3 regions of the Marinobacter sp. MIT930201 genome follow, and region 3 is predicted to be linked to each of the others. Evidence: predicted binding sites of a transcription regulator. Region 3 holds the regulator's gene; each other region holds the start of a gene.
The links. Region 3 encodes sigma-54, which starts transcription at its own class of promoters, with help from an activator protein. Its sites were predicted from a motif close to ANTGGCATNNANNTTGCTNT; they were not measured.

Region 1 (10,634 bases), 1.6 Mb from region 3:
CACCACAGCGAGTCGGCCATGACCACCCTGGATACCAGCGCCCCCAACGATGCCTTCCCTCTGCCCGAGACCCAGGACCTGGCCCTGGTGACCAACACGCTCGAACACCTGAACCACGACGAGGGCCAAGTACTGCTGGGCCAACTGCGCAACTACGGCACCCACCAGATTGCCGTTGTGGTGAAAGACTGCCCCGGTTGGTCGTTTACGGATTTCATCGGGCTGGGATTCCGCCGGCAGGCTGAGCTTGGTGACGAAGAGAGCCCTCTCACGCTCTACACCTACAACATCGACAGCTACAACCACAAACGCGCCTGGAACAATCCCGACAACTGGGCCAATCCGGAAATGTGGGACAAGGCCTGGTGGTAGCGACCACGCTTACAGCGAGGCCACCACGTCAAGGTTGTGGCGACAGGCGCTCAGATAGGATGCCCCGAAAAGGTTGTAGTGATTGAGGGTGTGGTACAGATTGTAGATGGCCCGCTTGGTGTCGTAGACATCCGTTCTGGGGTAGACCCGGTCATAGGCACGATAAAAAGCCGAGGAGAAGCCACCAAACAGCTCTGTCATGGCAATGTCCGCCTCCCGGTCACCGTAATAAACCGCGGGATCAATGAGCCATGGCCCGGTGCTGTCGAACAGGACATTCCCGGACCATAGGTCGCCGTGGAGCAGGCTTGGGTGTTCGCAATGCGCATTCAGAAACCGGGCAAGCTTGTCGCCCTGACGCTCAAGCACCGTTTCAAACTCTCTCCGGACATGGTCGTTGCGGATCATGCCTACCTGCACACCCAGTCGATCTCTCAGGAAAAACGCCCCCCAATCGTCCGTCAGGCGGTTCTTCTGTGGTGACATCCCAATCATGTTATCGGCGTCAAACCCGTACTCGGGCTGACGTACCGCATGCATTTGCGCCAGGCCCTCACCAAGTGCGGCCATGGCTTCCTCGCCCGCCGGGCCAGGATGGATCTTCGGAATCACCAGCTCGCGGGCTGATACGGCTTTCACCTCCGGCACATGCACTCTGCTGACACCAGCCGCCTTGAGAGTGTCTGCCAAAACCTCAAGGCCGCGGGCTTCGCACAACAGCGCATCGGGAAAGGACGAAGGATTCTGTTTCACGTAATCGGTCATGCCACCAGTATAACCATGATCGGAAATCGCCTCGCAAACATCCTTGGCTTTGTCACAGGCTTCATGGATCATGGAGCTGCAAGGCCATCCCACACAGGAATAGCCCGATGACAGGTTTTAGCAAGCGCACGGCAAACGAACAGTTGAATCAAGAGGCGGACAAGGTTCACCGCAGAGATGTGGGCGCCCTGCTCGACCGCCAGCAGGCCATCGAGGACAAAGTCAGGAACAGTGGCAAACTGAGCCGGTTCAGCACTGACATCCGGCTGATGTTTTCCATGCTCAGGGACTACTGGCAGGGCAACTATCGCGAAGTACCCTGGAAAAGCATTGCGGCGATCGCCGGTGCCCTTGTTTACGTACTCAATCCCCTGGATTTGATTCCGGACCTGCTGCTGGGATTCGGCCTGCTGGACGACGCCGGTGTGGTGGCCGCATGCCTGGCCCTGGTGGAATCCGACCTGCTTCGTTACGCAGCGTGGAAAGATCTTAAAATAGAAACACAAACGCTTACGGATAGCGATTGATTCAATAGTGGACTACCGTTAATCTTCGAAAGCCCTCTGAATCACAAAACCCTTTGGAGCTAATGTGGATTTTGCCACCCTGATCGGCCTTGTTGGGGCCATCCTGCTTATAGCCTCAGCCGTCATTCTTGGCGTGTCGCCGGATGTTTTTATCAATCCCCCCTCCATACTGATTGTGGTCGGTGGCACCATGCTGGTTGTGCTGGCGAAATTCAGCTTCCACCAGTTTTTCAGCGCCTTCAAAGTGGCCGCTCGAGCGTTCAAATTCCGTTTGCCGGACACCCGTGAAAGCATTGATGAACTGATTGAGGTAGCCAATGTTGCCCGCAAGCAAGGCATGCTCGGCCTGGAAGAGCGCGAAGTTGGCTCGCCGTTTCTCGGCCAGGGAATACAGATGCTGGTCGATGGCCAGGATGCTGAAACCATCAAACACCTGCTGTCCAAGGAGCGCCTACTGACGCTGGATCACAACCGGTCTGGCGCAAAAGTCTTTACGGCAATGGCCGATGTGGCCCCTGCCATGGGGATGATCGGAACCCTGATCGGGCTGGTGCAGATGCTGTCCAACATGGAAGACCCGAAATCCATCGGTCCTGCCATGGCGGTTGCCCTGCTAACCACACTCTACGGCGCAATGATTGCCACCATGATCGCCACCCCCATCGCGGACAAACTCTCGCTGCGAATGACTGAGGAAGCGCGTCTGCAATCGCTCTATATTGATGCGCTGGTTGCTATCAAGGAAGGCACCAATCCGCGGATTATCGAACAGATGCTGTCGAGTTACCTGACCCCGAAAGAACGTGAGAAAAACTCAGAAGCCGAGACCGCAGGCGTTTAGCCATGGACGAATTACCAGAAGAGGAAAAAGCGGGCATTCCCGCCTGGGTAGTGACATTCGCGGACCTGATGTCGCTGCTGATGTGCTTTTTCGTCCTGCTGTTGTCGTTCTCCGAGATCGACGCACAGAAGTTCAAACAGATCGCTGGTGAACTGTCGAAAGCGTTTGGTGTGCAGCGCGAGGTGCCCGTCCTTGAGGTACCCATGGGCACCAGCCCGATTTTCGATCAGTTTTCTCCGGCACCGCCCGAGCCCACCGTCGTCAACGAAGTCAAACAGACAACCACCGACGAGCAGCCCGAACTGGAAACCCTGAAAAGCCCTACGGATGTGGCTGTGGAATCCGCCATCCAGGAAGAGCTCGAGAAGACCCTGGAGCAGGTTCGATCGGTTCTTGAGACAGCCATCGAAGACGGCCGGGTCAACCTCATCCAGGACAATCATAGAATCATTGTTCGCGTTGAGGAGAAGGGGGCGTTTCCCTCCGGTTCGGCGGACCTGACCTGGGAGTTTGAAGGTCTGTTGCTGGAAATGGCCGACATACTGGTGCAGATCCCCGGCAAGCTGACCATCGAAGGCCATACCGACGATGTTCCCATCCGTACGCAGCGGTTCTACAGCAACTGGGATCTATCCGCCGCCCGGGCGGCAGCGGTTGCCAATGCGCTCCTCGCCGAGGGTAATCTGAAGCCTGCCCGGCTGGCGGTCACCGGTCTCGCTTATACCGAGCCACGAGTACCAAACACCTCTTCGGAGAACCGCGCCAAAAATCGCCGGGTGGAAATCATTATCGATCTGTCCGGACCGATCGAGGAACAGGAGATGCGGTTAAGGGAACTCATGAACCCCGAAGCCGATGTGTCTGCTGCACCGGATTCCCGCAGTTCCGACGACTCCGACCAGGACGAATTACTGTGGTAGACGGCCATATTGGTGCACTCGGCCCATTAATGCACCATTAAAGAGCGCAAACACCCCGCCTTCAACTCAACCCCGCCCAATTTCAGAGCGGAAAATCACCTAATCGACTACCCGCTCTGAATTTGCCTCAAAATGGAACACTCCTTGCTTGGTGTGCACGCTATCAATGCACAACCCGCCCGTGACAGGTGGATAAAACCAAAAAATCAGGAGCAACCAACCCGTGGACATCACGAGTGCAGTACATACCCTGACCGAAAGCGCCAACACACTGTTCATTCTGATCGGTGCCATCATGGTACTGGCCATGCATGCTGGCTTCGCCTTCCTGGAAGTCGGCACCGTGCGCCACAAGAACCAGGTGAATGCTCTGGTAAAAATCATGACCGACTTCGGCATCTCCGCCGTGGCCTATTTTTTCATTGGCTACTACATCGCCTACGGCAGCCACTTTATGGCCGGCGCTTCAGAGCTAACGGCCGCAAATGGCTATGACCTGGTCAAGTTCTTCTTCCTGATGACCTTTGCCGCCGCCATTCCCGCCATCGTCTCCGGCGGTATCGCCGAGCGTGCGAAGTTCTACCCCATGCTTATCGCCTCCGGGCTGATCGTGGCATTTGTATATCCCTTCTTCGAGGGCATGATCTGGAACGGCAACTACGGCTTCCAGGCCTGGCTGGAGAACCAGTTTGGTGCAGCCTTCCACGACTTTGCCGGCTCGGTCGTGGTGCACGCCGTGGGCGGCTGGATCGCCCTGGCCGCCGTGCTCCTGCTGGGCGCACGTAAAGGCCGTTACCGCAATGGCCGCGTGGTGGCGTTTGCCCCCTCCAACATTCCATTCCTGGCGCTGGGCGCCTGGATTCTCACCGTCGGCTGGTTCGGCTTTAACGTGATGTCCGCCCAGACCCTGGATGGCATCAGCGGCCTGGTGGCGGTGAACAGCCTCATGGCCATGGTGGGTGGCGTTCTGGTGGCCATGCTGGTCGGCCGCAAGGACCCGGGCTTCATCCACAACGGACCGCTCGCCGGCCTGGTGGCGGTGTGCGCCGGTTCGGACCTGATGCACCCGGTCGGTGCGCTGATTACCGGTGGCATCGCCGGCGCCATCTTCGTGTACATGTTTGAGTGGGCCCAGGACAAGATTGAGCGCCTGGACGATGTACTGGGTGTATGGCCCCTGCACGGTGTGTGCGGTGTATGGGGTGCCATTGCCGCCGGCATCTTTGGCCAGGAAGCGTTCGGGGGCCTGGGCGGGGTCAGCCTGATGTCGCAGATCATCGGTGCGGTTGCCGGTGTTGTGGTGGCTTTTGTCGGCGGCCTGATCGTCTACGGCATTGTTAACGCCATCTCCGGCCTGCGTCTCACAGAAGAAGAGGAATTCAACGGTGCGGATGTCAGTATTCACCGCATTGGCGCTACGTCCCTGGAATAACCCTTGCCCGCCAGCCGCCTTTCCCGGCGGCTGGCAATGCTTTTTATTGACACTTCCCTCCGTCTGGCCTTTTCTTAAATAACCCGTTCCGGTGATAAACCCACGGTTTGCCGCCAGAGTGGCCTGCCTTTTGCTGTTCCTTTACATCATGGGAATGGCTGAATACCGACCGCCCACATCCGGTGGACGGCGTGTTCAGGAGAGGGTCATGGTTATGTTGATACAAACCCCACCCGAGGGTATCTACGACGAACTGTTCGACCAGAATAATCGGGTACGACCCAGCTGCAGGATGCTGGAGGACTGGCTGATCCGATCCGACGAAGCCCTGTTGGCCGAGAAGCGCCGCGAGGCAGACGTGCTGTTCCAACGCCTGGGCATCACCTTTAATGTCTATGGCGAAGACCAGGGGGCCGAACGGCTTATCCCGTTTGATCTGATCCCACGAGTAATCTCCGCCAGCGACTGGCAACGTCTGCAAGCTGGTTTGCGCCAGCGGGTGCAGGCGTTGAACCGCTTCCTGTTCGATATCTATCACGAGTTCGAGATTATTCGCGCCGGTGTCATCAGTGCTGAACAGGTATTCGCCAACCCCCAGTACCAGCCCGGCATGCAAAACCTCAAGCTGCCACGTAATCTGTATTCCCACATAGCCGGCATCGATTTGATCCGCCACAACGACGGCGATTTCTACGTGCTGGAAGACAATCTCCGCTGCCCCAGCGGTGTCTCCTACATGCTGGAAAACCGGCGCATGATGATGCGCCTGTTTCCAGAACTGTTTGCCAAGGCCCCGGTAGCACCGGTTGAACATTACCCGGCCCTGTTGGGCGAAACACTGCGCGCAGCGTCGCTAAATCCCAACCCTACCGTAGTCGTGCTAACCCCCGGCCGTTTCAACAGTGCCTATTTTGAACACGCCTTCCTGGCCCGGCAGATGGGTATCGAACTGGTGGAAGGGGCGGACCTGTTTGTACGGCGCAATAAGGTCTACATGAAGACCACCGTCGGCCCCCAGCAGGTGGACGTGATTTACCGGCGGGTCGACGACGACTTCCTCGATCCGCTGGCTGGCAACCCGGATTCCATGCTGGGTGTACCCGGGCTCTATGCAGCCTACCGCACCGGCAATGTGGTGCTTGCCAACGCCATGGGCACCGGCGTCGCCGACGACAAGGCCATTTACCCCTTCGTACCCGAGATGATCCGTTTCTACCTGGGTGAAGAACCGATCCTGAAAAATGTCCCCACCTGGCAGGGCCGCAAGCCAAAAGACCTCAAGTACATCCTCGACAACCTGCCAGACCTGGTGGTCAAGGAAACCCAGGGCGCTGGTGGCTACGGCATGCTGATCGGCCCCAAGGCCAGCAAAAAAGAGCTGAGCCATTTCCGCTCGCTGTTGCGGGCCAGGCCAGACAACTACATTGCCCAGCCCACACTGAGCCTGTCTACCTGCCCGACGTTTGTAAACGAAGGCGTAGCGCCCCGACACCTCGACCTGCGGCCTTTTGTGCTTTCGGGCAAGAAAGTGCAGATGGTACCTGGTGGATTGACCAGGGTGGCCCTGAAAGAAGGGTCGCTGGTGGTGAATTCGTCCCAGGGCGGTGGCACCAAGGACACCTGGGTACTGGAGGGCGAGGAATGCTGAGCCGAGCTGCATCAAGTCTGTTCTGGATGGCCCGCTATCTTGAGCGGGCGGAAACCCAGGCCCGTCTGCTGGACGTCAGCCTCACCATGGCGTTGATCGACGTTCCCGAAGACCGCGAGGAACAGCTATCCGTGCCATTGCTGGTGACCGGTAGCCGCGAAACCTTTCACGAGCTCTACCCGGAAATCACCCCCCAGAACCTGATTGATTTCCTGCTTCTGGACGACCGCCACCCTGCCAGTGTGTTCAGTGTAATCCGCAGCGCCCGGGATAACGCCCTGCACGTGCGAGGCAATCTCTCCGCAGATGTCTGGGAGAGTATTAACCTGGCCTGGATGGAGCTGAAGGAACTACGCCATAAAGGGGTGACCGAATCCAACGCCAGCCGGGTGTTTGACTGGACCCGCGAACGCTCAAACGTGTTCCGTGGTGCAGCCTATGGCACCCTGCTGCGCAATGACGCCTTCCATTTCCTGCTCCTGGGTACGTTTATCGAGCGTGCAGACGCCACCGCCCGCGTGCTGAACATCCGCCACCACATGGCCACCAAATCCCTGGAAGGGCACCCCACCCAGTCGTTCTTCGAATGGACGGCGCTGCTGCACTCGTTGGCCGCCTTTGAGGCCTACCAGAACACCTACGGCCACAATATCGAACCGATGAATGTGGCCGAACTGCTGATTCTCAAACCGGATGTTCCCCGTTCGCTCCACGCCTGCCTGGAGGAAATCGCGGATCTGCTGGAGCAGATCGAAAGCGGCGAGGCCCGCCGGGCCCGGCGCCTGGCCACAAGCCTGTATGCCAACATCCGCTACGGCGACCGCGAGTACATTGCCGAGCGCGGCCTGAATGAGTATCTGACCGACTTCCTGCAACGCATCCAACGCATCGCCGGCCAGATCCAGAAAGACTACATGGGGTGGAAACAATGAAGCTGAATATCCGCCATGACACCACCTATAGCTACGACGAACCCATGCACAAAGGCATCCAGTATCTACGCCTGACACCCCGTAACACACCCCAGCAGAAGATACTGGAGTGGCACCTGAGTGCCCCTGGCGAAACCAGCCAGATGACAGACGGCTTCGGCAATATTGTTACCGTCATGACCATGGACAAAGCGACCAGGGAGATCACCCTGACGGCGGAGGGCGTGGTTGATCTCACGGGCAAACCATTAACCAAGGACGACTCACCGTTTCCGCCCGAGGTGTTCCTGCGCCACACTCCGTTAACCGACGCCGACAAAGCCATCAAAGCCTTCGCCAGCCAGTTCTCCGCCAACAAGCGCAGCCTGGTGCGCATGATGAATCGTATCCTCGAGCACATCGAATTCACGCCCGGCGTCACCACGGTGACCCACACAGCCGCCGAGGCCTTCCAGCAGAAGGCGGGGGTGTGCCAGGACCATACCCATGTATTCATCTCCTGCTGCCGCCACATTGGGGTGCCGGTGCGGTATGTCAGCGGTTACATCCACACGTTCAGCGATGACCACCTGGCCACCCACGCCTGGGCCGAGGCCTGGCTGGGCCACAACTGGCATACCTTTGATGTGGTGAACCTGCTCAATGTTGCTGAAAGCCATATCAAGCTGGCAACCGGACTGGATTACCGGGATGCAGCACCCGTGCGGGGCATTCGCAGCGGCGGCGGCATGGAGCACCTGCAGACCCGTGCCTGGGTCACCATGGCCGGGGAAAGCCAGTAACAAAAAGCTGTGCAAATTCCACACGCCGCCCCATGCTTTCTGCGCAGAAACGGGTAAACTGAGCGCATTCAGTACGACCCGAGGGTAGCCCCATGACCTATTGTGTGGCGATGCGCCTGGCCGACGGCCTGGTTTTCGCATCCGACTCCCGCACCAACGCGGGCTTTGACCAGATTTCGACCTTCCGCAAAATGCATGTCTTCGAACAGCCGGGGGAACGGGAACTGGTGATTCTATCGGCGGGCAACCTGGCCACCAGCCAGAGCGTGATCAGCCTGCTGGAAAACCGCGCCGGCTCCGAAGACCCCAATGTGTTCTCCACCGCCTCCATGTTCGAGACGGCAGAGGTTGTCGGCAGAACCATCCGCGAGGTTATTCACCGCGACAACCCCGAGGGCAAAGTGAACCATGTGGACTTCAGCTGTTCACTGATACTGGGCGGCCAGATCCGGGGCGAACAGGTACGCCTGTTCAACATCTACCCCGAAGGCAACTTCATTGAAGCCACTGAAGAAACGCCTTATTTCCAGATTGGCGAGTCGAAATACGGCAAGCCCATCCTCGACCGCGTCGTGAACTACAATTCCTCACTGGACCGGGCCTACCAGTGCGCCCTGATTTCCTTCGACTCCACCATGAAGAGCAACCTGTCGGTGGGGATGCCGCTGGATGTGGCCATATACCGCAACAACGAACTGAAGCCCTGCTTCGTCGACCGGGTGGACGAACACAACGACTACTTCCACCAACTCCGCCAACAGTGGCACCGGGGCATCCAGGAACTGATCAGCGGTCTGCAGCCGCCGGCGATCCGCTAGCTCAGTTGCGGTAACCGGTCAGTTCCATATACCCCACACCATCGTGGGAACCTGTCACCGTCACCGGGCTTTCCCAATACGGGTAGAGCCCGGCGTTCCAGTAGTCGCCGGGCGGCGCGGCAACCTGTACATCCACGTTTTGCTGTGGCATCCGCAGGCGCCACTCCACAGGAACCCTGCCCTGCGGCGAGGATTGCCAGTCGAGTGGGCTCAGGCTGATGTCGTTTCCGTTCAACGTTTCAACCTGCCCATTGGCGTTTATCCAGCTGCCAGACACGAAGGCGCCTTGGTCTTCCCGCAGGCGAAACGCCATCAGTTTATGGCCGTCATCCAGATGCAGGGCGAACCAGTCCCAGCCCTGCTGGCCAGCCTTCAGGAACTGACTGCTCCACTCGCGATCGAACCAGCCCTTGCCGGAAACGGCCAGGGTTTCATCGCCAAGGGTCACCGTACCCTCAATGTGCAGATCCACCAGGCTGAAATACATTGAGCCCTCGCCACTGGCGGATTTGGCACTGAACCCGTTTTTCCCATGGGGTACCGGTTTGCCGGTGTTGCTCAGGCGCAGATCGTAGCGCCAGTTACCGCCCTCAACCTGCAAATGCCACTGTTCGGAATCCGGTTGCGATACCAGCCGCCAGTCATCCAGCCATACCTGTAACGGGTCCGCCCTGGCCCCGGCATGCCCCAAATCACCCCGGGCCAGCTTTTCTTCAAACCAGTGCTCACCCTCAAATGACACGGCGGCGTGTGCCATCCACGCCGCGTCCAGGGGCCAGGCACTGGCCTCTGGTGGTTCCGCATTGGCGGGTCGCGGTTTCAAAGCCTGACGGAACTGTGTCCACTGCAGCCCCAGCGGTCTGCCGTCCTGGGTTTCCAGGTTAGCGGTCAGGTACCACCATTCAATACGGTGTTGCGGATGGGGCCCCCAGTCCTCGGGAAAGATCAGGGTGTCGCCTGGCTCCGGCTGCTGGAATTGCGATTGCTCCACCTCGCCTGTCTGCTGCGCAAGCCCGGCGAATCCGGTGTCGTTCTCCAAATCCGTACAGCCCGCAAGGACGACCGCCAGTAGGCCGGCAACAACGCCGGTTTGGATATTCATGGCTCCACCTGTTTAATGCTGTCCATGTGGCCAAGCTGCCGGCGCATCAGATGGGCGATTATCAGCCCTGTCGCCACGGCCACCAAACCCAGTTCAATCCAGAACAACGGGTACAGGTCCATCGGCAATGACCACCCAAAAGCCAGCGGGTTGATGCGACTGACCAGCACCCAGGTCAGCCACACGCCCAGCGGTAGCGCAGCAATGGTCACCGTGAGGGTCAGCGCCACCGACAGGCGCCGGAGCTGACGCCTGACCTTCGATGCAGGCAGTCCCCAAACGCCCAGCAGTTGAAAGTATTTCACCCGGGTAATGAAAAAGACCCATCCCATAATCAGCAGGGCCATCGCCGCCAGCAACAAGGTCAACAGGCTGATGGCGCGGGTAAGCAGGAACGTCTGACTGAAGACCTTCGACGCCAGGGCCCGGATGCTGTTGTTGTCCCTGATGGTGAGTTCCGACGTCTGCCAAGTGTCCGACAGGCGCCCGCGGATG
Region 2 (10,634 bases), 1.5 Mb from region 3:
GCGCCCGGCGTCTGGGCATGGGCATCGCCGATCGAGCCGACATCCACACCCAACAGCTTGAGCTTGGTGCTCATGTCGGCGCCGGTAAAGGCGGCCTCACGGTCACCATTCAGCACGGAGGCCAGGGTGCGGGCCATGGTGTAGCCCGGTGCCACCAGGCCAAAAATCTTCTCACTCCACAGCGCGCACTCGCCAATGGCGTGGATGTGGGGGTCGGAGGTGGTGCACTGGTCGTTGATGACAATGCCACCGCGTTCACCCATGGCCAGTTCGCTGGAACGGGCCAGGGCGTCCTGGGGGCGGATGCCGGCGGAGAACACGATCAGGTCGGTTTCCAAATGGGTATCGTCACTGAAATTCATCCGCAGGCGGGCTTCTTCGCCTTCAACGATTTCAGTGGTGGCTTTCTCAGTATGAACCTGCACCCCGAGCTCTTCGATTTTATGCTTTAGCAGGGCGCCGCCGTCAGCGTCGAGCTGTACCGGCATCAGCCGGGGTGCAAATTCCACCACGTGGGCGTCCAGGCCCAGGCTCTTGAGGGCATTCGCTGCTTCCAGACCCAGCAGGCCACCGCCCACCACTACGCCGGTTTTAACACCGTCGGCGCTGGCACGGATGCTGTCCAGGTCTTCCAGGGTGCGATACACGAGGCAGTGGGGGTTCTCGTTGCCCTTGATGGGCGGCACGAACGGATAGGAACCGGTGGCCAGCACCAGTTCGTCGTAGGCGTAATCGCCCATCGGTGTGGTAATGGTTTGATTGGCGCGGTCGATGCCGGTTACCTGTTCGCCCAGACGCAGGTCGATGTGGTTCTCGGCGTACCAGTCGGTGGTGCCCATGGCCAGGTCGACATGGGTGGAACCACCAAAGTACTCGGACAGGTGAACCCGGTCATACGCCAGCAGTTTTTCTTCACCAAACACCTTGATGTCGAAATCGGCCGCTGCCGGGGTTTCCACCAACTGCTCCAGGAAGTGGTGGCCGACCATGCCGTTGCCAATCACGATCAGGGTTTTCTTGCTCATGGTAATTCCTCTCTCTGTTCCCGGCCGCTTTACGCGGCTTCGCAGTAGTGCTTGCCAAAGGCCAGATGGGCCCGGTAAGGGCTGATGTCATCGGCCTGTTGAATGCGTTCGCTGTACCAGGGGCCGTCGCTGGTTTCACCGAAGAGCACGGCGCCTGTGAGTCTTTGGTCGCGAATCAGCAGGCGGCAGTAGCGATTGGTGTCGTAGTCCTGCCAGACCACGGATTCGGTCTCAGCGTCCGCGTCGGTCTGGCCGCAGGAAAATATCGGGATGCCGCTGATTTTCAGGCGCGTCGGGATGATGGATGGCTCAAACGTCGCCTGGCTGTTCTCGTCGCACAGCACCTGTGCCAGCACGTCCGCCTGTTGATAGCCGGGCTCCACCAGCCCGAAGGTCTGGCTGCCGACCTGGCAGCATTCGCCTAGTGCATGGATGTATTGGTCGCTGGTTTGCAGCTGCGGATTCACCCGGATGGCGCGTTCACAATCCAGCCCCGCTTCCAGAGCGAGTTCCGTGTTCGGGGTAATGCCCGCGGCGATCACCACCAGGTCGGTGCTGATCAGGGTTTCGTCGTCCAGCTGCACGGCACGGACCACATTGCGACCGAGCAGGGCCACGGGAGATGTTTGCGTGCGAATGGTCAGCCCGCGTTTGGTCAGGGCCTCTTCCAGCAGGGCGCCGCCGGCCGGGTCGAGTTGCCGGTTGAGAAGATGGCCGCTACGGTGCAGTACGGTCACCGCCATACCCCGGCTGCGCAGGCCTTCAGCCGCCTCCAGACCCAGGAAACCACCACCGATGACCACCGCGCGGCGATGGCGTTGGCTGATGTTGATCAGACGGCGGGTATCCTGCAGGTCGCGGAAGCCCATCACACCGTCCAACTCCTCACCCTTCAGGCCAAGACTGGCGGAGCGGGAACCGGTGGCCAGAACCAGGCTGGTGTAGTGTTGAGTCCGCCCGCTGGCAGTGGTAACCGTGTGCTCTTCCCGGTTAATGGCGGTAACGGGATCTCCCTGATGCAAGGTGATGTTGTTGTGCTGATACCAGTCCGGTTGCTGCAATTGCAGACTGTCTTCGTTGGCATCGCCGGCCAGCAGGGCCGAAAGCTGGATGCGGTTGTAGGCAGGGCTTGCCTCGCCATTGAACACCACAATGCGTGCAAAAGGCCGATGCGGTTGAACAACCAGTTTTTCGAGCAGACGCTGGGCCACCATGCCGTGTCCGCAGATAACGAGAGTCTGTTCTGCCTTTGCGCTCATGATGGTGATGCCCTTCTTGTGTCCAAAACGAAAAAAGCCGGAGCATCTGATTCCCGAAGGAACTCGATGGTCCGGCGCCAATGCCAACAACAATGATCTGATGGTCCGGCCGATCCTTAGCCGGGACATTCTTCCCTGTATCTACAGTAGCGAACGCCGTGCCAAAATTATTAGTCCTTTATTTACAGTAAGTTGAAAGATGTCGCTTTGAGCTTGGCCCGAAAACTGTGCGCTCTGACAGGGCGACGTGCACCGGATGAGTGCTTCTGAAGGGCGCGAGCTTCTCCGTTTGATTTCATGCAATGCGGCGAACGGGGCTCTCAGAATGCTCGTTATCGACATCCGGTGAGCTGTCTTCCTGCGACGCCGCTTCGGCTTCAGCGGTGGGCTTATCCTGTTCATCCTCGCCTTTGCCGGGGAAGCGCTGTTTTTCATACAGGAAGGACAATACCGCCTGACGGTAGCGCACATATTCTGGATGGTCGGCCAGGGTGACCCGGTTGCGGGGGCGCTCCAGCTCAATGCGCAACTCTTCCCCGATGGTGGCAGCCGGCCCGTTGGTCATCATCACAATGCGGTCCGACAGCAGCACGGCCTCGTCCACATCGTGGGTAATCATGATCACCGTGCTGTTCAGGTCCTGCTGAATTTTCATCAGCGAATCCTGCAGGTGGGCACGCGTCAGCGCGTCCAGCGCGCCAAAAGGCTCGTCCATCAACAGTACGCTGGGCTTCATCGACAGTGCCCGGGCAATCCCCACCCGCTGGGCCATACCCCCAGAGATCTCTCCGGGGCGTTTATCCAAGGCGTGGTCCATGTTGACCAGCTTGAGGTTGTGAAGAATCCATTCCTTTCGCTCAGCTCTGCTCATGGATTTGCGGAATACCTGCTGCACAGCCAGTTCAACGTTCTCGTAAACCGTCAGCCAGGGCATTAACGAGTGATTCTGAAACACCACCGCCCGTTCCGGCCCCGGTGTGTTCACCTCATGCCCGTCCAGTACGCAGCCACCGCGGGTAGCCTGGAGCAGGCCGGCCACAATATTCAGCACAGTGGACTTGCCGCAACCGGAGTGGCCAATCAGGGAAACGAATTCCCCTTTTCGGATCTTCAGGTCGACGTTTTCCAGTGCTACGAATGGCCCATCTTTTGTATCAAAGGCCATCTGCACATTGGTCAATTCAAGATGCGACTTACTCATGTTCTTTCTCCTCTGGTTTCGGAGTACGAGCTGGCAGGGAGGGTGGTCCGGGGCACGCTGTGAATACGTCCCTGTACGCTCGACAAAAACATCCATGTTTTTGACGTCCCCGGACCACCCTCCCTGCCAGCTCTATGCCGAGTTTTATTCGTTCCAGGCTACTTTTTTCTGAATCAGTAGCATGATTCGATCAAGAAGGAAGCCAATAAAACCGATGGCCAGTACCGCCACCATTATTCGGCTCAGGGATTCACTGCTGCCATTCTGGAATTCGTCCCAGACAAATTTTCCGAGGCCGGGGCTCTGAGCCAGCATTTCGGCCGCTATGAGAACCATCCAGGCGATGCCCAGGGACACTCTCAGGCCGGTGAAGATCATCGGAACAGATGACGGCAACACGACCTTGCGAACGTGAGTCCAGAACGACAGTTGCAGCACTTTTGAAACGTTTAAAAGATCGGGATTTACCGCTGAAACCCCAACGCTCGTGTTAATCAGCGTTGGCCACAGGCTGCACAGGGTGACTGTGATCATCGAGGTCAGGAATGACTTCTCGAACATCGGGTCATCACTCACGTACGTAGCGGAGACCACCATCGTGACCAGCGGCAGCCAGGCCAGTGGCGATACCGGCTTGAAAATCTGGATCAGAGGATTGATGGCCGCCGAGAAGTGGCGGTTCAGGCCGATAATGATGCCTAGAGGCACGGCAATAAGGGTTGCCAGTACAAAGCCGGCCAACACCGTACCCAGGCTGGTAAAGATCTGGTCGATGAACGTGGGTGCGCCGGGATAGTCGCGGATTTTCACCTCCGCGTCCGGGTTCTCCGCCAGGATGCGTTCGTTGCGATCCTCCTGCATGGTGACAAACTGCGCCGCCCGGTCCCGCTGGTTGCTGTGCTCCTGCCACAACTGCCCAGACTGCTCCAGCACATCGGCGGGGCCCGGGAAGGCCCCCAGCGATGTTTGCACCTGGGGCGCGGCCAGATGCCAGAAGCCGAGGAACAGCGCGATACCGATAGCTGGCAGCAGCAACTGGCGGAAGGTTTCGGCCAGGTTCTGGCCGGACAGCTTTTCCGTCAACGCACGGAGCCAGCGTTGGCCTGATGATAACGAGTCGGTCTGGCTGAGCGTGGTCATGTGATGTCTCCTGACACTCAAGTCTTAAGGGGTTTGCGAGCCTTTCAGGCCAATCTCAAAGCTGTCGATGTAGGCGTTCGGTTCCCTCGGAGTGAAGGCCACGCCGTCGATCAGCTCGCCCTGGTGCGGGCGCGCAAAGTTTTCCGCATCCAGGTCCGGGAAATCCTCTGCCTTGAGCGTGCCGTCCTCGATCAGGGTTCGGGCCGCTTCCTTGTAGATATCCGCGCGATAGACCTTGGCTGCGGTTTCCATATACCAGTCGTCGGACTTCGGCTCGGCAATCTGCCCCCAGCGGCGCATCTGGCTCAGATACCAGATGGCATCGGAGGGATACGGGTAGGTGGCGTAGTAGCGAAAGAACACGTTGAAGTCCGGCACCTTGCGGACATCGCCTTTCTCGTACTCGAAGGTGCCGGTCATGGAGTTAGCGATCACTTCCTCGTCGGCGCCCACGTAGCTTGAGCGGGACAGGATTTTCACCGCCTCTTCACGGTTGGCGTTGTCATTTTCATCCAGCCAGTGGGCGGCGCGGATCAGTGCACGAAGCAGCCTGAGATGGGTGTTGGGATACTGTTCTGCCCAGGCTTCAGTAACACCGAATACTTTCTCAGGGTTGTTGGGCCAGATTTCGTAGTCGGTGATGACCGGCACGCCGATGCCTTTGAACACTGCTTGCTGGTTCCAGGGTTCGCCCACGCAATAGCCCTGAATGGTGCCGGCTTCCATGGTGGCCGGCATTTGCGGTGGCGGCGTGACCGACAGGTGAACGTCGGCGTCTATGTTGCCGCTGGTGTCACCACGCTGGGGAGCGTAATAGCCTGGGTTCAGGCCGCCTGCAGCGAGCCAGTAACGAAGCTCGTAGTTGTGGGTGGACACCGGGAAAACCATGCCCATGCGAAAACGCTCGCCCTTGTCACGGTACTGGTCGATGACCGGTTTCAGAGCAGTGGCGCTGATGGGATGAGCGGGATTGCCGTCGCTGCCGTCTTCAATGTGTGGGCGCATTTGCTCCCATACGTCGTTCGATACGGTAATGCCGTTGCCGTTCAGGTCCATGCTGAACGCGGTGATGATGTCCGCCTGGGTGCCGTAACCAATGGTCGCACCAAGTGGCTGGCCTGCCAGCATGTGGGCGCCATCAAGGGTGCCGGTCACCACGCCGTCAAGCAGAACTTTCCAGTTGGCCTGGGCTTCCAGTTCCACGAACAGGCCTTCATCCAGGAAAAATCCCTGTTCCCAGGCAATGGCCAGTGGCGCCATGTCCGTCAGTTTGATGAAGCCGAGCTTCAAGTCTGGCTTTTCGGCCGGGCCGATGTCGGCGTGTGCTGAGCACGCCGCCGTCAAGATCAAGAATGTCGCTGCCAGTGTTCTCAGTTGCATGGTGCTCTCCCGGAGTATTATTCAGACAAAAAAAAGCCTGCCCCCCGTTTCCGGGACGCAGGCCTCAATGCCTGATGTTCTGTCAGTTTTCGTCACTGCCGTTTACCCGCGCAGTGAATGCGAGATCGTCCATGTTGACAAAGCAGTCTGCGTGCCATGTTTTTAAATTATTGATATTTATAAATAATAATGAATGAGCACAAAAATGAGTGTTATTGAGGGCGGGATTTCGTGGCTGTTTTAGTGCGTGACGCTTCTTTATTGGGCGTAGCCATGGGGTTGTCGGCCAGCCAGTCGTGGAGGTGCTCTCCCAACAGGCGGTCGCTGGCAACATCCACGGGGCCGTAGCGCCCCGACAGGGTAAAGGGGAGTTGGTGCCGGCCCTCGGTCTTGCTGTCGATAACCGGTGCGTCAATGCCCATGGAAGCTGCGGCGTTGCGGAACAGATCCGGCCTGACGACCTGACGAACCATGGCGCCGTCCACCGGGCCGAGTTGCCCTCGGAGCGTCAGGCGGGTTGCCAGCCAATGGGCTTGTGACAGCCAGGGGAAGTTGGCGGAGTGGCGAAAAAAGTGTTGATGCAATCGCGGATGGAACAGACTGTACGGGTGGTTATCCAGCACGTTGATCTGTTCACCCAGATACTCGGGCCTGGCCAGGATGTCCCGTAGCAGGCGATGGTTGTGAGGGTTATCCAGCCACTGACAGGCTGCAAGCAGTGCCCGCAACAGGTGCCGGTGCATCACGTCGTGCTGCTCCGTCCAGTCGGAGCGCATACCCAGAACCTTTTCAGGGGCGTTCTGCCAGATCTGGTGGCCGGAATGGAGAATATGCCCCAGCTTCTCGTACTCCAGCAAGCTGTTCCAGGGCTCACCGACGCAGCAGCCTTCGATGGTATTTGATCGAAACGCGTCCACCATCTGTATCGGGGATACGGGGATGATCTGCACGTGCTTTTCCGCGTCTGATCCGGCAGAGGCCAGCCAGTCCCGGAGCTGAAGGTCATGGCTGGACCAGGGCGCCACGGAGGCCAATCGTATTGGCTCGCCTCTGCCCCTGGCCACGCGTATCAGCGCGCGAGCGGTGGCAATGGGGTTCTCCAGATCCGTGGCTGAATGGGTCAGTTCGTGATGCAGCCGAGCGCTGAGGGTAATCCCGTTGCCGTTGCGGCTCAGCACCATGCCGACCACAACGGGCACTTTGGGGCGGTCGGTCGCCAGGGACATACTCAGCGGCATCGGCGCCAGCATGTGGCCGCCGTCCAGCAGGCCAAAACTGACCTTGTCGCGCAATGATGCCCAGGAGCCTTCACGCACCAGTTCCACGTCCAACCCTTCGGCATCAAACAGCCCCAGCTCTCGCGCAACAATCAATGGTGCGCTATCGAGCAGCGGCACAAAGCCGAGGCGGACATTGAATCCGGGATGCTTGTGAAGCGGGGTTGGACGAACCATGGATGCTCCCTAACAGCGTTGATCAGGATGCTTTCTGGATGGCACCGGCCGAGCCCTGGCTGTGTCGTTCCAACAGCTTGATAACGCGCCCCGCCATCACCGCCAGGCGTTCGCTGTGCTCCATGGCAGAGCTGCGCAGCATACGATAGGCCGTTTCCTCGTCGCAGTTTTCATGCCGCATGATCAGCCCTTTGGCTTTCTCAATAACCTTGCGGTCTTCCAGTGCCGAGCGGGTTTCCTCCAGCTCTGCCCTCAGTGCCTGAAAGGATTCGAACTGCGCTACGGCTGAGTCAATGATCGAGCGAACCCGGTCCGGCTGTATGCCGTCGACAACGTAGGCGCTGACCCCCGCCTTCACTGCGGCATGGATGGTGGCGCGATCACCGGGCTGGTCGGCGAAGAAAACGATGGGCCGGGGTGCGTGAGTGTTGAGGGTGCTCATGTTCTCCAGGGTATCCCGGTCGGGCGAGTCCATATCAATGATCACCATGTCCGGCTGGTCGCGGGCAACCGCTGCGGTCAGGCCGGTAGCATCCGGGCGCTGGCGAATGACTTCATGGCCCTCATGTCTGAGCGCCTGGCAAACCTGGCTTGCCCGTTCGGGGTCCTTGTCGATCAGAAGGATGCGAAGGGGTTCTGGCGAATTCATGATGGTTTCCTCGATGTACAGGCATTGGATGCCTTTCTCTTTAACGCTGTCAGCAAAACGGTTCCATCAGTGTCAGTGCAATAAATTTGCCAGGGTCACGGGAAGTGCCTTGCGAGCAGGGGAATAGCCGTTTCTCAAGGTCATGGGCAAATATTTTTATTCGTTAACTGTGCGCTCTGATTGGGCGTTTTTGAGCGTTTTGCACTGTTATGACTCCTGGCACGGGGGTATTGAGCGGTCCCAGAGTTTGCTGAAACACCTGCTGGCCGGTTTTCTCCGGGAGTGGCCCTGGATTTGCACGGGCTTTGGGAAACGTTTGTAGCGAAAGCTGACACGCCAACCATAAACTGCCAGGCCCGGGGTTACTTGATCCCGGTACTGAATGCTGGCAACGAAGCCCGCATGCCCGGTTCCTGCCTGTTCAGGGAGTTCCGGACATTGCGGGCTTTTTTGTGCGTGTAACACTCAGGAGACACCGTGGACTTACTCAACACTACTGGCCCGGACCCGGTTCATACCACCTGCCCCTATTGCGGGGTAGGCTGTGGCGTGATGGCCTATTCCGACGGCGGTACACCGGTGGCCGGGGACAAAGACCACCCTGCGAACAAGGGGCGTCTGTGTGTGAAAGGTGCCAGTCTTCACGAAACCACCGGCCAGGAAGACGGACGGTTGCTGTTCCCGATTGTCAGGGGGCGCCGCAGCGAATGGGAGCAGGCGCTGGACGAGGTGGCGCATGCGATACAGGACAGCGTCAAGACTCACGGCCCACAGTCGGTGGCCTTTTACCTGTCGGGCCAGTTGCTGACCGAGGACTACTACGTCGCCAACAAGCTGGCCAAAGGGTTCATTCGCACACCTCATGTAGATACCAACTCCCGGCTTTGCATGTCGTCGGCTGTGGCTGCTCACAAACGGGCCTTTGGGGCGGACGTGGTTCCGGGTTGCTATGAGGACCTGGAGCTGGCTGACCTGCTGGTTCTGGCTGGCAGTAACGCCGCGTGGGCGCATCCGGTGCTTTACCAGCGTATGAAGGCCAGCGCGCGGGATGGGCGTCGAGTGGTTGTTATTGATCCACGCCGCACCGCCACCAGTGAACTGGCGGACCTTCACCTGGCGTTGCGGCCAGGTACGGATACGGTATTGTTCAACGGTTTGCTGAGTTGGCTCGCCGATCACGGTGGCCTGGATCAGGCCTACATTGATGCGCACTGCCAGGGTTTCGATAACGCATTGGCAAGTGCACGGGCGGCGGCCCCAAGCGTCGAATCGGTCGCAGAGCAGTGTGATCTTGCGCCGGAGGATGTCGAAACCTTTTATGCCTGGTTTGCTCAGACGCCGCGCACCGTCACCGGCTTTTCCCAGGGCATAAACCAGTCGATTGCCGGCACCGATAAAGGCAATGCGATTATTAACAGTCACCTGGCGACAGGCCGGGTGGGTAAGCCCGGAGCGGGGCCCTTCTCCCTGACCGGCCAGCCCAATGCCATGGGTGGACGGGAAGTGGGCGGGCTGGCCAATACCCTGGCCGCTCACATGGATTACGACAGCCCGGGGGCCCGATCACGAGTGGCGGATTTCTGGGGTACCGGTGTGGTGGCCGATGGTCCGGGCTACAAGGCCGTGGACATGTTTGAGGCGGTTCACCGTGGTGATATCCGGGTGATCTGGATCATGGGAACCAACCCGGCGGTCAGTCTGCCGGATTCGGCCCGGGTTCGGGAGGCCTTGGCGCGTTGTCCCACCGTGATTGTTTCAGACTGCGTCGCCCACACCGATACCACGGACCTCGCGGACATCCTCCTACCCGCCGCTGGCTGGGGGGAAAAGGATGGCACCGTCACCAATTCGGAACGCCGTATTTCGCGGCAGCGTTGCTTCCTACCGCTGCCCGCGGAAGTAAAACCGGACTGGTGGATCATGAGTTCCGTGGCCGGGAAACTGGGGTTTGGCGAGGCATTTAACTATAAGCGGCCCGCGGATATCTTTCGTGAACACGCGGCCCTGTCTGCCCATGAGAACAATGGTGAGCGCCTGTTTAACCTTGCCGGCTTGGTGAACCTGTCGGATCCCGGCTATGACACGTTGCAGCCGGTGCAATGGCCAATTCTGGGTAGCACCGGTCCTGGAGTAGTCGATTCGGCACGACTGTTTGCTGACGGCCGTTTTGTCACCGACAATCAGCGCGCCCGATTTGTTGCCATCGAAACCCGATTGGCCGCCCAACAAACCAGTGACGACTACCCCATGGTGGTCAATACCGGCCGTATACGGGACCAGTGGCACACCATGACCCGAACCGCCAACACCCCACGATTACTGACCCACCGCTCAGAGCCCTATGTCGACGTGCATCCCGACGACATGGTTGCGCACCAGCTGAAGGAGGGGCATCTGGCGCGGTTGAGCCTTGGTGACGGCGGTTACGTGGGGCGAGTCCGAAAAAGCCCCGAACAGCGGCGCGGCGAGGTGTTTATACCTATCCACTGGAACCGCCAGTTTGCGTCCAGTGGGGTTGCAACACTG
Region 3 (10,634 bases):
GAATGCGACGCTCTACGGCGAACCCGGCAACGCACCCTGGCAAGTCCAGGCCAACAAAGGCCAATTCATGGAAGCTGACGACCTGGTTTACTTGACGGGGGATGTTCGGGTGTCCCAGCAACCCCAAGGCGGGCGCCCCCTGACATTGACCACGTCAACGCTGACACTGGATAACACAGAGCGTACTGTTTACACAGACGCCCCGGTGGAACTGACCGACTCGTTCAGCCTGACCCGCGCCACCGGCATGAAGGCCTGGATTGATGACCGAATCCTCGAACTCGACTCTGACGTGGAAGGACGCTATGAGACCGGCAAGTAAATTCATGCCCAACCCTCACCGCAATAGGCACCAACCGGTGGCATCGCGCACGGCAGTCTCAGCGATTGTCCTGGCGCTGACATTGACCGTGGGCATGCCGTTCGCCGCGGCCTTTGATCTTGAGTCTGACCAACCCATCAGGGTCAATGCCGACAATGCTCGGCTCGACGAAGGCCAGGGCATTGCAACCTATACCGGCTCGGTTGAAATGAGCCAGGGCGATGCCAACCTTATGGCGGACAAGGTTGTACTCCACCGGGATGAGAATGGCGTCAGCCGCATTGAAGCCACCGGTACCCCGGCACGCTACCGCCAGCCTGCCATGGAAGGCCAGGGCGAAACCGACGCCCGCGCACTTACAATCACCTGGTCCGCCTCCGACAACCGGGTTACCTTTCGGCGCGAAGCTGTGATCGAACAGGGCGGCAACCTGTTCCGGGGCGACGTCATTCATTACGACAGCGCCGAACGCGTGGTGACCGCAGAGGGCTCTGCTGACCAGGGCGATGGCAGCGGTCGCGTCGAAATGGTCATCCAGCCACGCGGCAACTCCGGCAACAATCCAGATAACAACCCTAACGGACAGGATACCGATGGCAGTTCTCAGGGCCAGTAACCTCGCAAAAAGCTACAAACAGAAGAAGGTCGTCATCGACGTTTCCCTGGAAATTCGCAGTGGCGAGATCGTCGGCTTGCTCGGCCCCAACGGCGCGGGCAAAACGACGTGTTTCTACATGATTGTTGGCCTGGTTTCCGCCGACAACGGTCGCATCACCATCGACAATCAGGACATCACGCCCCTGCCCATGCACGGCCGTGCCCGCAAGGGAATCGGGTACCTGCCCCAGGAAGCATCCGTGTTTCGCAAGCTCACCGTGCGCGACAACATACTGGCGATCCTGGAAACCCGCCGCGAACTCAAACGCGCTGACCGGGAGGCCAAGTTAGAGGAACTGCTTGAAGAGTTTCACATTACCCACATCCGCGATAGTGTCGGCATGGCCCTGTCAGGCGGTGAGCGACGGCGGGTGGAAATTGCCCGGGCGCTGGCGATGGAACCGGCGTTCATCCTGCTGGACGAGCCCTTCGCCGGTGTCGACCCGATCTCCGTGAGCGACATCAAGCAGATTATCCGACACTTGCGGGACAAGGGTATCGGCGTACTGATCACCGACCACAACGTGCGGGAAACCCTCGACATCTGCGAGAATGCGTACATTGTCAGCGGCGGCCACATCATTGCCTCTGGTAATTCGGACGATATACTGGCCAACCAGCAGGTCAAGGAAGTGTATCTAGGCAACGAGTTTCGCCTGTAGTAGACTCGGCAAAGAACTTGCTTGGTGCGGCAAGTAGCCAGCATACAAAGAGTTTTTGTGCAACCCCGGCTCCAGAAAGCGCCCTGATGACGTAAAGAGAGAGCCTGAGTGACGGAAGAGAGAGACCGAGTGACGGATCCTGAACCATGGTTATGAAAGCCTCACTACAGTTAAAGCTGGGTCAAAGCCTGACCATGACGCCCCAGCTGCAACAGGCTATCAGGCTTCTGCAGCTCTCCACCCTGGACCTCCAGCAGGAAATCCAGCAGGCACTGGAATCCAACCCAATGCTGGAAACCTCGGAAGACGACGACAACCAGAATCCGGAATCAACGGACAGTGACAACGAGTCGTCTGAAACAGCGTCAACCGAGGAATCCAACACCGCTTCAGACACTGCTACCGAGTGGGACGAATCCGAAAATGGACCTGACTGGTCATCAGAAACGGACAGTCCCGACACCATTCCCGATGATCTTCCCGTCGACACCGCCTGGGATGACATTTACCAGTCAGCCCCCGCGTCAGCAGCCCGTAACGACGACGAAAACGACCACGACTTCGAAACCCGTAACTCCCCCACCGAAACGCTCCAGGACCACCTGGAATGGCAACTGAACCTGACGCCCATGAGCGAGCGGGATCAGGCCATCGCCCATGCCCTGATGGATGCGGTTGATAACCACGGCTACCTGACCTCTCCGCTTGAAGAAATTCATTCAGGCATGGTGGACGAATCCGACGAAGACCCGCTGGAACTGGACGAAGTGGAAGCCGTTCTTCATCGCCTGCAGCACTTCGATCCACCCGGCGTGTTCGCCCGTGATCTGCAGGAATGCCTGCTGATCCAGCTGAACCAACTGCCCCCGGAAACACCCTGGCTGGCTCAGGCGCGACTGGTGATTACCCACTACATAAACCTGCTGGGTAACCGCGATTACGCCCAGCTGTTGCGCCGCAGCCGCCTGAAAGAAGAACAGCTACGGGATGTCCTGGCACTTATTACCGGTTTGAACCCCCGCCCCGGCGACACCCTGGACCAGGCCGAGCCGGACTATGTCATCCCGGATGTGATCGTGCGCAAGCACAATGAGCGCTGGCGCGTGGAACTGAATCCTGAAATTGCACCACGCATTCGTGTGAATGCAAGCTATGCTTCTCTTATAAAGCGTGCGGACAGCAGCGCCGACAACACCTACCTGCGGGACCAGTTGCAGGAGGCAAAGTGGTTCATCAAGAGCCTGCAGAGCCGCAACGAAACCCTGCTCAAGGTGGCCACGCGCATTGTCGAGCACCAGCAGGGGTTTCTGGACCATGGCGAGGAAGCCATGAAACCATTGATTCTCTCGGATATTGCCCAGGCGGTGGAAATGCACGAGTCGACCATTTCAAGGGTCACCACCCAGAAATACATGCACACACCGCGGGGCATATTTGAACTTAAGTATTTTTTCTCGAGCCATGTCAGTACCGACGAAGGTGGAGAGTGCTCATCCACGGCAATCCGCGCGATGATCAAGAAGCTGATTGCAACGGAAACTCCGAAAAAGCCATTGAGCGATAGCAAAATTGCAGCCATGCTAGGAGACCAGGGTATAAAGGTGGCTAGACGAACCGTGGCCAAGTATCGCGAGGCAATGCACATTCCTCCGTCCAACGAGCGAAAGCGATTGGTGTAGGAAGCGTCTGTTCCCGGCCTCACGGGGAGAGCCCTTTCCTGAAAGTATACCGCCTGCAGCATAACGCTGTGGCACACAGCCGGTATCCTAACGGGTGCCGGCAAGCTGAAAACAGGAGAAGCCTATGCAACTCAATATTTCAGGCCATCACGTAGAACTGACTCCCGCACTGAAAGATTACGTATCAGGCAAATTTGAAAAGCTTGAGCGGCACTTCGACCATATCAGCAATTGCCAGGTTACCCTTGAGGTGGAAAAAGTGCGCCAGATGGCGGAAGCTACGCTTCACGTGATAGGTGGTGAGATTCACGCAAAGGCCGAAAACAGCGATATGTACGCTGCCATTGATGGACTGGTAGACAAGCTGGACAGGCAGATTCTGAAGCACAAGGAAAAGAACGTAGACCGGATGCACGGGAATGGCGCCCGCTAGGACGACGCCCCGGCATGACAGTTAATCGAGCTGCGGCACTGGCTAACCATGCAATAGGTGCCGCAGCCTTTTTTTACGGAAATGCAGTCGATTCATGACCGACACATCCCTGACTATCGAGAACATTCTCGCGCCGGAGCTAACCCTTTGCCGGGTGCCTGCCTCCAGCAAAAAGCGGGTTATGGAAACCATTGCCGAGCAGATCCAGCAGCACGACTCTTTGCTCAGCGACACCCAGATATTCACCAACCTGGTCGCGCGGGAGCGACTGGGGAGCACAGGCATCGGACAGGGCATCGCGATCCCCCATTGCAGGCTGGAAGGGCTGGATCACGTGGTCGGCGTATTGCTGACCCTGGAAGAAGGCGTTGCGTTCGATGCTATCGACAATCAGCCGGTGGACCTCGTCTTCACCTTGATTGTCCCCAAGGAAGCCACCAGCGAGCATCTTGAGCTTTTGAGCCAGCTTGCCGAAAAGTTCAACGAGCGTGCATTCTGCGACCAGCTGCGTCAGTGCACTGATGCAGGCTCTCTCTATCGCCGGATGACAGCCGAGACAGGCTGAACCACTCCACATCCAAGGTGAACGGGCTATGAAACTGATCATCGTCAGCGGCCGATCAGGTTCCGGGAAAAGTACCGCGTTACATGTTCTGGAAGACCTGGGCTTTTACTGCATTGACAACCTGCCCATTGGCCTCCTGTTCCCCCTCACGCAGGAAGCCACCAACCAGAACTCTCCCAGCCGGCTGGGAAAGATGGCGGTCAGCATCGATGCCCGTAACCTTTCCGGAGAATTGAGCAACTTCGAGGATATCTACCGCAGCCTTCAGGATACTGGCGTAACCATCGAGATCATCTATCTCGACGCCGATGAACAGTCTCTTCTGCAGCGCTTCCATGCCACGCGCCGAAAGCATCCACTGAGTGATGACAAGACCTCCCTGAGGGAGGCCATCGGTAACGAAAAGAAGCTTCTGGAGCCGCTCTCCAAGCTGGCAGACCTCTACATCGACACCACGGGGCTGTCCATGTATGAGCTCCGGGATATGGTGAAGCAGCGGGTTGCGGGCAGGCGTCACCAGGAACTGGCGCTGCTGTTCCAGTCGTTCGGGTTCAAGCACGGTGTACCGTTGGATTCGGACTATGTGTTCGATGTGCGCTGCCTGCCCAATCCCTATTGGGACACCAGCCTTCGGCAGTTTGTGGGCACCGACCAGCCGGTTATCGATTTCCTGGAAAAGGAGCCGTTGAGCCGTAAGATGGTCGAGGACCTGACCCAATTCCTGGAAAACTGGCTACCCTCGTTCTCAGACAGCAACCGCAGCTATATGACCATATCCATCGGCTGCACCGGTGGCCAGCATCGCTCGGTTTATATCTGCGATCAGCTCGGCCGCTATTTCTCGGGCAAATACAGCAATGTGCAGGTTCGCCACACCGAACTGCCCCACCTGCAAAGCAGGGAAAGCTGAACCGCCTATGATCCGCCGCCCCATTACCATCATCAACAAACTTGGGCTCCATGCCCGGGCCGCAGCCAAACTGGTGGGCAAGGCATCTGAATTCGACAGCAGCATTCAGATCAGTCGCAAAGGGCGACAGGTGGACGCCAAAAGCATCATGCCAGTCATGATGCTCGCCGCCAGCCAGGGATCAGAGGTAGAGCTGATTGTAGACGGTCCGGATGAGTCCGAAGCTGTCGATGCGCTGGTTACGCTGATCAACGACTACTTCGGGGAAGGCGAATAACCACCTCCACACTGGACATCCTTGCCCGTCTACGGCATTCACCTACAACTCTTCCTCACCTATGTTGCCTAACTTCGCTATAATACGAGGGTTTTCTGACCGTGGGTGATCCATGACCGATATTCTGGAGAAAAGCCAAGCGCGCCAACGCCTTCGCTCCCTGAGCGAAGCGCTGGACAGTGGCGCCCTGAAACAGGTTGCCCGCATCCTGAATGGTGGCCTGAGCCCCAGTGACATCGCCCACCTGCTGGAATCATCGCCACCGCGCCAGCGTGCCCTGCTCTGGAACCTGGTCGACAAGCAGCTTGAAGGCGAAGTTCTCCAGTATCTGAACGACGATATCCGAGGTTACTTCCTGAGCCAGCTGAACGCTCAGGAACTCGCTGACATCATCGAGGATTTCGAGTCGGACGATCTGGCCGACTTACTGCAGCAGTTGCCCGACACGGTCATCCAGGAAGTCCTGGACACCATGGACGAGCAGGACCGTCAACGCGTCGAGGAAGTCCTCTCCTACCCGGAAGATACCGCCGGCGGCCTGATGAACACGGACACCATTACGGTGCGCCCGGACATCAGTATCGACGTGGTTTTGCGCTACCTGCGCCGTCATCGCAACCTGCCGCCGATGACGGATAGTCTTATCGTGGTCAGCCGGCGCGACGAGTTCATCGGCATGTTGCCCATCACCAAAATGCTCGTATCCAACCCGGCGGCAACCGTGCGGGAAGTGATGGACACGGACATCGAACCGATACCGGTTACGCTGTCCGACACCAAGGTGGCAACCCTGTTCGAACGTTACGACCTGATCTCAGCACCCGTGGTCAGTGAGGAAGGCCGACTCCTGGGCCGAATCACCATCGATGACGTGGTTGACGTTATTCGCGAAGACGCAGACCACTCCCTGATGAGCATGGCCGGCCTTGATGAAGACGAAGACACCTTCGCGCCGATTCTGAAGACCACCCGGCGCAGGGCCGTGTGGCTGGGCATCAACCTGCTCACAGCCTTTACCGCTTCGGCCGTGATCGGGCTGTTTGAGGCGACCATCGAGAAGGTTGTGGCCCTGGCGGTATTGATGCCCATCGTGGCATCCATGGGCGGCATCGCCGGCAGTCAGACCCTGACCCTGGTCATCCGCGGCATGGCCGTGGGACAGATCAGTGGCGCTAACGTGGGTTGGCTGCTAAACCGCGAATTTATTGCGGGTGCCCTGAACGGATTGCTGTGGGCGGTGGTGGTTGCATCAGCGGCAACCCTCTGGTTCAGCGACATCATGATTGGCGCCATTATCGCCGCCGCGCTGATTATCAACCTGATCGCTGCGGCCCTCGTGGGTACCGTGCTGCCTCTGTTCCTGAAGTCCCGCAACATTGATCCGGCACTGGCCGGTAGCGTTATACTGACAACGGTCACGGATGTGGTCGGCTTTATGGCCTTCCTTGGTCTGGCGACGATATTCTACGGATAACCTGTATCCGACAACACGGACTTAAAATGAACGACTCCCAAGACGACGCCCCGGAATACCTCGGCCCGAGCAAATCCCAACTCAAGCGTGAAATGCACCAGTTGCAGGATCTTGGCAGGCGCATGCTGGATCTGAGTAACGATCAGCTCAATACCCTGCCCATCAGCGACACCCTGCGGGCGGCCATCGAGGAATCCCGTCGCATTCGCCAGAACGAAGCCCGTCGCCGCCACCTGCAGTACATCGGCAAGATTATCCGCCAGGAAGACGACCCGGAAGGGCTGACTCGAGCCATCGACGCCTTCGATGCCGGGAGCGAAGAGCACACCCGCCGACATCACCTTGCTGAACGTTGGCGTGACCGGATGATTGAGGAAGGCGACCCGGCCGTCGGCGAATTCCTGAACTACTGCGCAACGGCGGATATACAGCATTTGCGCAACCTCGCGCGCAACGCTCGCCGGGACGTACAGAAAGAAAAGAATACCGGCCAGCCACGAAAGCTGTTTCGCTACCTCAGGGAGTGCATCGACGACGCGGAAGCCACCGGAAACTAAAGTCTTCGGTGCTCCCAGACGGGCATCCGCGTGCGGATGTCCTTGAGTGTTTCGCGATCAAGCTCGCCAACGACGACACCCGGCCCTTCATCGATCTCGGACAGTATTCGGCCCCAGGGATCCACGATCGCGCTGTGCCCATAGGTGCGCCGGCGCTCGCTGTTCTGGCCGCCCTGGGCTGCCGCCACCAGCCAGACCTGATTTTCAATGGCACGGGCACGTATCAGCGCATGCCAGTGGGCGTCACCGGTATGCCAGGTAAAAGCACTGGGCAGGGATACCCATTCGGCGTCCTGCTCCCGGAGTTGTCGGAACAGCTCAGGGAAACGCAGGTCATAACAGATGGCCATGCCGAGCCGCCCTGCCGGCGTATCAACCACAACCACGTCCTCACCCGGCTCGAAGGTATCCGACTCGCGATACTGCCCCTGGGCATCTTCCACCGTGGCGTCAAAAAGATGGATCTTGTCGTAGCGGGCAACCTCACGGCCACGGTCGTCATAGACATAACAGCAGGCACGAACCCGATCGGTCACAGTGGAGCCGTCTGACCTGGTCGCAACGGGCAGTGAGCCCCCCACCACCCAGATACCAAGTTCGGCCGTTTTCTGCGCCAGGAATTGCCGAATCACATTGTCCGGTTCCGCTTCCCGTCGACCGCAACCGATCATCTGCTTTGTGGCCAGTACCGCAAAGTTCTCAGGCAGCACTGCAATGCTGGCGCCTGCGTCGGCTGCCTCCTTCAGCAGCCTTGCTGCCTCTTCGAGGTTGGCGGCGATGTCATGGGTGCTCACCATCTGTATCGCCGCTACCCGACTTGCCTGCCATTTGACGGGGTTGTCTCTTTGCGTTGACATTACGGCCCTCCTGCCAAAACCATCAATTGCCGGTATCGAATACCCGCCTCAGTCGCACGTCTGGTTCGTCCCAGCTTCCACTTACACTATAGGTTGCACTGGTGAGTTTGCTCAATGGGTCGCCCAACACTTTGTCGAGGACAAACAACGCACCGCCAATCGGAGCACCGGCCCCCATCAACAGAGCGGCGAGGGGCAGGTTCTGAGTCAGTGGCAACACCACCACCATTCTCATGTCGAGGGTTTCCTCAATCATGTTGGAGGTGCCCGTCAGCTTGAACGCGCCGGAAGGCCCTACCACCTGCAGCTCTGGATCCAACGTCAGCAGGCCGTTAATCATGCTGGCCTTGCCGGAGATGGCATCGAAGGCGACACCCGCTTCGTACAGATCGGAGAAATCGAGCTTGAGGCGTCGCCAGAGCGTGTCAGCATTGAGCAGGTTGAACACCCGGAACAGCTGAGCCGTATTGTTGCCCTCAAGGATGACACCGTCATCAAAACGCACACTGACCGAGCCACTAAGGCCCGAAACATCAAACTGATCCGGGCGGCCGGGCCAGTCAACATCAAGCTTAACGGCCGTGTTCTTGCTGCGGAAGGGAATCTCAGCGCCAACCAAGGTGTCCAGGTCCGCCAGCGACTTACCGTTGATATCACCGGTAAAACGGGTGATTTCCCGCCCGGCTGCGATGCTCCAGGCCAGCTCTCCCGTCAGGGTCAGGGATTTGAGAGTGCCAACAATGTCCTGTACTAGCAGTTGTGTGGCTTCGGGCCTCAGTTGGAACGACCAGCTACCGGCGTTTTCCCCATCCATGTTGAGATCGGCAATATGGACATCCACGTCCGGCCAGTTGCCGAGGCCCAGGTCACGGAATGTCTGTGCCTGCTGTTCGGGCTCCTGTTCATCGCCCGACTCACTATTGCCCCTGGAGAGCATCAGGCGCTCAAAGTCGACGCTGACCGGTCGATCGTCCTGGGGCCAGAGCACATGGCCTGACGCCCATTCCGAGTCGGTAGTGATCAACCACTCACTGTCACTTTGCCGCGCAGACACCGTAATATCAGTCAGTTGGCGGTCGCCCAGAAACAGTTCGTTCAGGGCAACGTCTACCATTCCCGACTCCCAGGTCATATCCAGGTTGGCGCGATCTTGCCAGTCGACTGACATATCAACGCCGGACTCTTGTCGGGGCGTGACTGTTACCCTCAGGGGCGCTTCATCATCAATGTCTTTTGCCAGCGGTTCAGGCCAGTCAACCGAGAGCCCGGCCAGATCCGAATACAGCGTAACGGCAGAAGCGGTGTCCGTTGAGACGTCCAACGTTGCCTGGTAGCCAATGTCGCCACTGAGCCCCATGTCCATGCCCTCCGGCAACTCAGTTCGATCCAGGAGCTGGCGAACGTCAAGGCGACCATATTGACGGATATTGAGCGATTGACCGTTCTCACTCCGCCGCATCAGAACCGTGACCGGAGCTCCCATAAACCGAGCTTGCAGGGGGTTCTCGGAAAATCCCTCATCGCTGTTAAACCCCAGTTCCCCATTGACCTGGGTCCACTGTAGATCGGCTTCGGGATAAGTCAGGGTACCGGAATCGGCTCTGACGCTGGCGTTGATGGTGGGCGGCGCATCGGATATCAAAGGCAAACCAAGCCCGAGATCCAGGTGAAAATCGCCATCCAGGACGATGCTCCGCCCTGCTTCTCCCGCCAGCTCACCCAGGGGGCTGTTGTCCATCCAGAAAGCCAACGCTGACCCGGGAACCGGGGCTGACGCATCGACGTACACCTGAATGTCCTCACCCTCCGGGACAACCCTCACCTCGCCGGGCTCCAGTTCCAGCCCTCCCGTTCGTCCTGCGCGGATGTCGACCCGGGTGCGACCATCCTGAATAAAGACTTCACCACTGGCATCCGCCACCTCGGGCCATCGCTCGTCGTAGCGGATACTGGCTTCTTCGAATCGGTAAACCATTGAGGACGAGAAAGAATTTTCCGGGGCGTCACGATCAATCTGGCCATGACCGTAAAACTCACCGCTGGAAATATCGGCCTTGGTGATCGACGTCGTCAGCCATTGGTAGAGGTCAGGGTCGACAACCTTCATTGGCACGAAGTCGGCAAGCATATCGGCCGTACCATCCCGCACACCGACCCTCAGCCCCAAATTGTCCTCCCCGCCCAGATCCATCCGCAGGTCAAAGGCACCCGTCAGCCGGGTGTTGGCACCATAAACCATAC

Region 1: SIC19_RS08930 (ammonium transporter) is a predicted target of sigma-54. The motif match lies at 3,557-3,576, and genes of this name have one in related genera.
Region 2: SIC19_RS09450 (CmpA/NrtA family ABC transporter substrate-binding protein) is a predicted target of sigma-54. The motif match lies at 6,145-6,164, and genes of this name have one in related genera.

Annotation. Positions count from the first base shown of each region.
Region 1 is NZ_CP138916.1:1,916,344-1,926,977, forward strand. It holds gene SIC19_RS08905 (DUF6231 family protein) at 1-372, shown strand, start outside; gene SIC19_RS08910 (fructosamine kinase family protein) at 382-1,209, opposite strand; gene SIC19_RS08915 (YkvA family protein) at 1,245-1,664, shown strand; gene pomA (flagellar motor protein PomA) at 1,729-2,505, shown strand; gene SIC19_RS08925 (MotB family protein) at 2,508-3,425, shown strand; gene SIC19_RS08930 (ammonium transporter) at 3,649-4,857, shown strand; gene SIC19_RS08935 (circularly permuted type 2 ATP-grasp protein) at 5,072-6,505, shown strand; gene SIC19_RS08940 (alpha-E domain-containing protein) at 6,499-7,437, shown strand; gene SIC19_RS08945 (transglutaminase family protein) at 7,434-8,219, shown strand; gene SIC19_RS08950 (proteasome-type protease) at 8,312-9,037, shown strand; gene SIC19_RS08955 (lipocalin-like domain-containing protein) at 9,039-10,139, opposite strand; gene SIC19_RS08960 (ABC transporter permease) at 10,136-10,634, opposite strand, start outside.
Region 2 is NZ_CP138916.1:2,030,559-2,041,192, reverse strand. It holds gene nirB (nitrite reductase large subunit NirB) at 1-1,025, opposite strand, end outside; gene SIC19_RS09465 (NAD(P)/FAD-dependent oxidoreductase) at 1,055-2,284, opposite strand; gene SIC19_RS09460 (ABC transporter ATP-binding protein) at 2,580-3,449, opposite strand; gene SIC19_RS09455 (ABC transporter permease) at 3,630-4,625, opposite strand; gene SIC19_RS09450 (CmpA/NrtA family ABC transporter substrate-binding protein) at 4,650-6,005, opposite strand; gene SIC19_RS09445 (CmpA/NrtA family ABC transporter substrate-binding protein) at 6,218-7,459, opposite strand; gene SIC19_RS09440 (ANTAR domain-containing response regulator) at 7,482-8,108, opposite strand; gene SIC19_RS09435 (molybdopterin-dependent oxidoreductase) at 8,661-10,634, shown strand, end outside.
Region 3 is NZ_CP138916.1:3,539,680-3,550,313, reverse strand. It holds gene lptC (LPS export ABC transporter periplasmic protein LptC) at 1-322, shown strand, start outside; gene lptA (lipopolysaccharide transport periplasmic protein LptA) at 417-938, shown strand; gene lptB (LPS export ABC transporter ATP-binding protein) at 916-1,641, shown strand; gene SIC19_RS16160 (RNA polymerase factor sigma-54) at 1,794-3,320, shown strand; gene hpf (ribosome hibernation promoting factor) at 3,445-3,753, shown strand; gene ptsN (PTS IIA-like nitrogen regulatory protein PtsN) at 3,848-4,318, shown strand; gene rapZ (RNase adapter RapZ) at 4,347-5,228, shown strand; gene SIC19_RS16140 (HPr family phosphocarrier protein) at 5,236-5,505, shown strand; gene mgtE (magnesium transporter) at 5,618-6,979, shown strand; gene yjgA (ribosome biogenesis factor YjgA) at 7,006-7,536, shown strand; gene SIC19_RS16125 (carbon-nitrogen hydrolase family protein) at 7,533-8,393, opposite strand; gene SIC19_RS16120 (YhdP family protein) at 8,416-10,634, opposite strand, start outside.